Linked DNA regions of Magnetospirillum sp. XM-1. Each later gene encodes a partner of the first gene's protein in a complex. Links are inferred from orthologs where the notes say so. Each region holds a gene or a part of one and is shown on either strand. Other genes may lie near its edges. The genes, in order: iscU and XM1_RS12905.

What was found.
Region 2: the proteins of iscU (region 1) and XM1_RS12905 are in contact, whole or in part, in a solved structure (PDB 5XT5), measured with the Bacillus subtilis proteins. The link is inferred for Magnetospirillum sp. XM-1 from one-to-one orthologs.

Annotation. Positions count from the first base shown.
Region 1 is NZ_LN997848.1:2,218,218-2,221,471, forward strand. What follows is about bases 311-3,254. They hold iscU (Fe-S cluster assembly scaffold IscU), read left to right. Parts: upstream 311-1,564; coding sequence 1,565-1,945; downstream 1,946-3,254. Other genes in these bases: XM1_RS10350 (IscS subfamily cysteine desulfurase), read left to right, coding at 311-1,482; XM1_RS10360 (iron-sulfur cluster assembly accessory protein), read left to right, coding at 1,984-2,319; hscB (Fe-S protein assembly co-chaperone HscB), read left to right, coding at 2,373-2,996; hscA (Fe-S protein assembly chaperone HscA), read left to right, coding at 2,997-3,254. Outside these bases: XM1_RS10345 (cysteine desulfurase family protein), read left to right, coding at 1-141; more of XM1_RS10350, read left to right, coding at 226-310. UniProt on the Bacillus subtilis protein: Part of the SUF-like system that mediates the biosynthesis of iron-sulfur (Fe-S) clusters. Acts as a sulfurtransferase and thus transfers sulfur from SufS to SufB.
Region 2 is NZ_LN997848.1:2,788,110-2,791,418, forward strand. The notes cover bases 163-3,161. They hold XM1_RS12905 (aminotransferase class V-fold PLP-dependent enzyme), read left to right. Parts: upstream 163-1,060; coding sequence 1,061-2,263; downstream 2,264-3,161. Other genes in these bases: XM1_RS12895 (xanthine dehydrogenase family protein subunit M), read left to right, coding at 163-489; XM1_RS12900 (NTP transferase domain-containing protein), read left to right, coding at 486-1,064; XM1_RS12910 (iron-sulfur cluster assembly scaffold protein), read left to right, coding at 2,260-2,664; XM1_RS12915 (hypothetical protein), read right to left, coding at 2,673-3,161. Outside these bases: more of XM1_RS12895, read left to right, coding at 1-162; more of XM1_RS12915, read right to left, coding at 3,162-3,309. UniProt on the Bacillus subtilis protein: Type II cysteine desulfurase that acts as the initial step in the SUF-like Fe-S cluster assembly pathway.

The DNA.
Region 1 (3,254 bases):
GGCCTGGAGGAGCGGCTCAAGGGGTCGGCCATCCGGGTCAGCCTGGGCTGGTCGAGCCGGCCGGAAGATGTGGACACGTTCCTTGCCGCCTGGGCCGATCTGGCCCGGCACAAGGGATTAAAGGTTTCCGAGGCGGCCTGAGCCGCCTCGCAGGGGACTGAAGGTTTCGGAGGCGGCCTGACGGCCGTCTTGAGCAAAACGACTAAAGGTAAGGGATCTTTGCAAATGACAGCTCTCGGCAAGACGACCCGCCCCAGCCTTCCCCGCGCGCCGGGGGCGCCGGTCTACCTGGACTATCAGGCGACGACGCCCTGCGATCCCCGCGTGGTCGAGGCCATGCTGCCCTGGTTCACCGAGAAGTTCGGCAATCCCCATTCGCGCAACCACCGCTACGGCTGGGAAGCCGAGGAGGCGGTGGAGAAGGCGCGCGAGCAGATCGCCGAGATCATCGGCGCCGATGCCAAGGAGGTGATCTTCACCTCGGGCGCCACCGAGTCCAACAACCTGGCCATCAAGGGCGTCGCCCACTTCTACAAGGACAAGAAGAACCACATCGTCACCGTGGTGACCGAGCACAAATGCGTGCTCGACACCTGTCGCCACCTGGAGCAGGAAGGCTTCTCGGTGACCTATCTGCCGGTGAAGTCCGACGGTCTGGTGGATCTGGCCGAACTGGAGGCCGCCGTCACCGACAAGACCGCCATCGTCTCGGTCATGGCCGTCAACAACGAGATCGGCGTGATCCAGCCCCTGGCCGAGATCGGCGCCATCTGCCGCAAGAAGGGTGCCTTCTTTCATACCGACTGTGCCCAGGCGGTAGGCAAGATCCCGCTGGACGTCAACGCCATGAACATCGACCTGATGAGCATCTCGGGTCACAAGATCTACGGGCCCAAGGGCATCGGCGCGCTGTATGTCCGCCGCCGCCCCCGCGTCCGCCTGGTGCCGCTGATCACCGGCGGCGGCCAGGAGCGCGGCATGCGCTCGGGCACCCTGCCGACCCCCTTGTGCGTCGGCCTGGGCGAGGCCTGCGCCATCGCCAAGGCCGAGATGGGGGCCGAGGCCGAGCGGCTGATGGGCTTGCGCAACCGCCTGCTGGGTGGGTTGAAGCAGCGTCTGCCGGAAATCTACGTCAACGGCGACCTGGACCACCGCATCCCCGGCAACCTGAACATCTCGTTCGCCTTCGTCGAGGGCGAGGGGCTGATGATGGGGGTCAAGGATCTGGCGGTGTCGTCGGGCTCGGCCTGTACCTCGGCCTCGCTCGAGCCCTCCTACGTGCTCCGCGCGCTCGGCGTCGACGTGGAAATGGCCCACACGTCCTTGCGCTTCGGCCTGGGCCGCTTCACCACCGACGAGGACATCGAGTTCGCCATCGACCACATCGTCGAGGCGGTCGAGCATCTGCGCGCCATGAGCCCCCTGTGGGACATGCACCTGGAAGGCATCGACCTCAAGTCCATCGAATGGGCCGAGCACTGAGTTAAATTTCTGCGCAATTCGGTACCGAATTGCCTTAGAATGATTCCGGGCTGAGGCCCGATGGTAAAGTTGGAGAACGGTAATGGCTTACAGCGACAAGGTTATCGACCACTACGAGCACCCCCGCAACGTGGGTGCCCTGGACAAGGACGATTCCGCGGTGGGCACCGGCTTGGTGGGCGCGCCCGCCTGCGGCGACGTGATGAAGCTGCAGATCAAGGTCAGCGCCGAGGGCATCATCGAGGATGCCAAGTTCAAGACCTTCGGCTGCGGCTCGGCCATCGCGTCGAGCTCCCTGGTGACCGAATGGGTCAAGGGCAAGACCCTGGACGAGGCGGCTTCCATCAAGAACACCGACATCGCCCAGGAACTGGCCCTGCCGCCGGTCAAGATCCATTGTTCCGTGCTGGCCGAGGATGCTATCAAGGCCGCCATCGCCGACTACAAGAAGAAGTCGGGCTGAGCGGCGGAACGCGGGTATACGAGAAGAAGGGGAAGATCATGCCTCCTGCTCCCATGACCATCACCGACGCCGCCGCCGAGCGGGTCAAGGCGCTGCTGGCCAAGCGCGGCAAGCCCAGCGTGGGCATCCGCATCGGCGTGCGCTCCAAGGGCTGCTCGGGCATGTCCTATACGCTTGAATATGCCGACGAGAAGTCGCAGTTCGACGAGATTCTCGAGGACAAGGGCGTCACCGTGCTGATCGACCCCAAGGCGACCATGTTCATCCTCGGCACCGAGATGGACTTCGTCGAGGACAAGATGCAGTCGGGCTTCGTCTTCAAGAATCCCAACGAGAAGGGGCGCTGCGGCTGCGGCGAGTCTTTCCACGTTTGAAGTCGGCCACGTTTGAAATCGATCGCTCGAAGAAGAAGGAACCGGAGAGGACGATGAACGCCCCCGCCGCCGCCCAGATCGTTTCCTGTTGGTCCTGCAAGGGGCCGGTGGCGACGCGCGCCCTGTTCTGCTCGGTGTGCGGCGCCGTCCAGGGGCCGGGAACCATCGACCACTTCACCCGTCTCGGCATCCCGCCATCCTTCGACCTGGATCTGGACGCCCTGCAGCGCCAGTATTTCGGCTTTCAGAAGCGTCTGCATCCCGACCGCTTCGCCGCCAAGTCGTCCAGGGAGAAGGCGCTGTCCCAATCCCAGGCCACCGCGCTGAACGAGGCCTACGAGACCCTGAAGGATCCGTTGAAGCGCGCCGCCTATCTGCTGAACCATCTGGGCCATCCGGTGGACCTGACCGCCTGCGGCACCATCAACGACCGCGAGTTGCTGATGGAGCAGATGGAAAAGCGCGAAGCCCTGGCCGAGGCCGCCACGCCCGACGAGATCGCCAAGCTGGCCATGCAGGCCGAATCCGAGGTGATCGCCTGCCAGTGCCACATCTCGGCGGCTATCAACGCCGACAATCTGGAAGAGGCGGGTCATCTGACCATCCGCCTGAAATACCTCGCCAAGCTGGCCGAAGAGGCCCGTGCCAAGAAAACCCGTGCCCTGAGGCTTCCCTAAATGCTGTTGCAGCTTCACGAACCCGGCGAGAGCCCGGCCCCCCACGAATCCGAGCGCGGCCTGGCGGTCGGCATTGACCTGGGCACCACCAATTCGGTGGTGGCGCTGGCCCGCGACGGCGAGACCGAGGTTCTGCGCGATGCCGAGGGCAAGGGCCTGATCCCGTCGGTGGTGTATTACGCCGATGACGGCGAGATCACCGTGGGCTCGGATGCCCGGCGCATGATCCTGGAATCTCCCGACCACGTGGTCAGCTCG
Region 2 (3,309 bases), 570 kb from region 1 along the record:
AACATGGGCACGTTGGGCGGCGCGCTGGCCAATGCCGATCCGGCCAGCGACCACGCGGCGGGCGTTCTGGGCCTGGGGGCCGAGATCCTGACCGACCGCCGGGTCATCAATGCCGACGATTTCTTCCTCGGCATGTTCGAGACGGCCCTGGAGCCGGGAGAACTGATCGTCGCCGTGCGCTATCTTCTGCCGCGCCGCGCCGGCTATGCCAAGGTGCGCAATCCGGCCTCGGGCTATCCGGTGGTGGGCGTCTTCGTCGCCGAGACCGAGGCGGGCGTGCGGGTGGCGGTGACCGGGGCGGCGTCCTGTCCGTTCCGCCTCGAGGAATTCGAGATGGCCCTGGCCGGGGACTTTTCCGCCGCCGCCCTGGAGGGGTTGAGCGTTCCGCCCGACGAGTTGAACCGCGACCTGCATGCCAGCGCCGAGTACCGGGCGGCGCTGATTCCCGTCCTGGCGCGGCGCGCGCTCAACCACGGATGTGGTTCGTGACGCCGCCGGTGCTGGCCGGGCTGGTGCTGGCGGCGGGAAGGGCCAGCCGCATGGGCCGCGACAAGCGCCTGCTGCGCGTCGAAGGCCGTTCCATGCTGGAGCGCGCCGTCGCGGCGGCTTTGGAAGGCGGCCTGTCGCCGGTTCTGGTGGTCACCGGGCCGGAGCCCCAGCCCGACCTGCCCGAAGGCGTCATCCGGGTGGTCAACGCCGACCCGTCCAGGGGCATGGCGTCGTCCCTGGCCGAAGGCGTCGCGGCGCTGCCCGGGAACGTGGCGGGCGTCATGGTGCTGCTGGCCGACATGCCGAGGGTGACGGGGGCCCATGTGCGGGCCCTGGCCGCCGCCTTCCGTCCCGAAGGCATCTGCGTGCCGGTGTTCGCGGGGCAGCGGGGCAACCCGGTGCTGCTGGCGCGGCGCTTCTTCGCCGCCATGGGGGAATTGACCGGCGACAAGGGCGCCAGGGGGCTGATCGCCCAGCATGCCCAGGCGGTGGCCGAGATCGCCATGGAAGACGACGGAATCCTGATCGACGTGGACACGCCCGAATCATTGCGGGCCTTGGGAGGAGAGGAATGATCAAGTCCATTCGCGAGGCGTTTCCCGCTTTGGGGCGGCCGGGATTTCATTACCTGGACAGCGCCGCCATGGCGCAGATTCCCGGCATGGTGTCGGAGACCATCGCCCACCTGAACCGCACGGCGCGCTCCAACGTGCGCCGCGGCCTGCACGAGATGGCGCGCCGCGCCGACGAGGCCTATGACGGGGCGCGGGATTCGGTGGGGCGCTTCCTCAACGCGCCGCCTGAGGAGGTGGTGTTCACCGGCGGCTGCACCCTGGCGCTGAACATGGCCGCCTGGGGGCTGGGGCGGAATCTGGGGCCGGGCGACGAGGTGGTGGTCAGCCGTCTCGAGCATCATTCCGCCTGCCTGCCCTGGATGGCACTGGCCAAGGAGCGGGGATTCGCGCTGCGCTGGCTGGGGGTGACGCCCGAGGGGCGGCTGGACCTGGACGGCCTGGGGGCGGTGATGACGCCCCGCTGCAAGGTGGTGGTGGCAACCCACGCCTCCAACGTCACCGGGGCGGTCAGCGACCTTCCCCGTCTGGCCGAGGCGGCCCACGCGGTCGGCGCCCTGCTGGTGGTGGACGGCGCCCAGATGGTGCCGCACGGCCCGGTCGATCCGCGCGCGCTGGGCGCCGACCTCTACGCCTTCGCCGGGCACAAGGCCTATGGCCCCACCGGCATCGGGGTGCTGTGGGGCCGCGCCGAGGTTCTGGCCGGCATGACGCCCCTGGTGGTCGGCGGCGGCATGGTCGGCACGGTGGAGGACGACGGCTTCACCCTGGCCGATCCGCCGCACCGCTTCGAGGCGGGCACGCCGCCGGTGGCCCAGGCGGTGGGGCTGGCCGCCGCGCTCGACTGGATGGGCGGGCTGGACTGGCAGGCGGTGCGCCAGCAGGAAGCGTCGCTGACCTGGCATCTGCTCGACGGCCTGCGCGGCATGGAGGGCGTGCGCATCGTCGGGCCGACGGGCCTGGAGGCCCGGGTGCCGGTGGTGTCGTTCACGGTGGCGGGCTGCCATCCCCACGACCTTGCCCATCTGCTGGCCGAGCGCGGCGTGGCGGTGCGCGGCGGCGCCCATTGCGCCCGGCCGCTGATGAGCGCCCTGGGGCTGGAGGAGGGGACGCTGCGCGCCTCGCTGGCCGCCTATTCCGACCGGGCGGACGTGGATGCCCTGCTGAAGGCCTTGGGCGAAGCGGTGAAGGTGCTGCGATGAACGACGAACTTTACGGCGCCGCCATCAAGGATCTGGCCGCCAGGGAGCCGGTCGCGCTGGACCATCCCGACGCCAGCGCCACCCAGGACAATCCCCTGTGCGGCGACCGGGTCAGCCTGGACATCAGGCTGGAGGAGGGCCGCGTCACGGCCTTCGGCCACAGGGTCAAGGGCTGCGTGCTGTGCCGGGCCGCCTCGACGTTGGCGGCGGAGCAGGCGGTGGGCCTGGACGCGCAAGCCGCCGCAAGGCTGGCCGATCAGGTGGCGGGCATGCTGAAGAAGGGGGCCGAGCCCGCCTTTCCCGCCCTGGCGGCCTTTCTGCCGGTGCGTCCGCACAAAAGCCGCCACGACTGCGTTCTGCTGCCGTTCAAGGCCCTGGCCAAGGCGGTCAGGGGAGCCTGACCTTAGGATCAGATGGTGATGCCGATGCTGGCCAGGGTCTTGCTGAGCAGCATCATCTTGCGTTCCTTCTCCTCGCCGCTGGCGGTGCCCAGGTAGTCGGTGAGGAAGCCGGCGTCGCGGAGATAGGTGTTCAGGGTCTGGCGCACGGCGTCCATGTTGACGCCGTCGATGAAGGTTCCCTTGCGGCAGAGGTCTAGAAGGGTCAGCACCTTCTGGGCCGGTCCGCCCCCCTTCTTGTCGATCTGCTCGAACAGCCGCGCGTTCTTCAGCAACTGGGCCTGCGCCGCCTCGACCTGGGCCATGAAGGCCTGCTTGTCGCCTTCGGGCAGCCACGACGCCTTGATGGCGCGATGGATGCCGGCCAGGGTCTGCAGCTTGGGGACCGGGGGTTCCTGGCCTGAAACCACGCGCGGCACGAAGTCCTTGTCGCCGAAATAGTGCTCGATGAAGGTCTTGAGCGTGGCCCGGTTGCCCTGGCCCACCGCCACGGCGGTCAGCTGCATCAGGAAGGCGTAGCGGTCGGCCACCACCTTGCGTTCGCGCAGCAGGTCGGTGACGCCTTCCTTGTTGAGGTGGCGGGCCTGGCGCCGCTCCAGCGAGGTCAGCGCCTTGGCCCCACCGATCAGGGTGCTGCCGGTCCACATG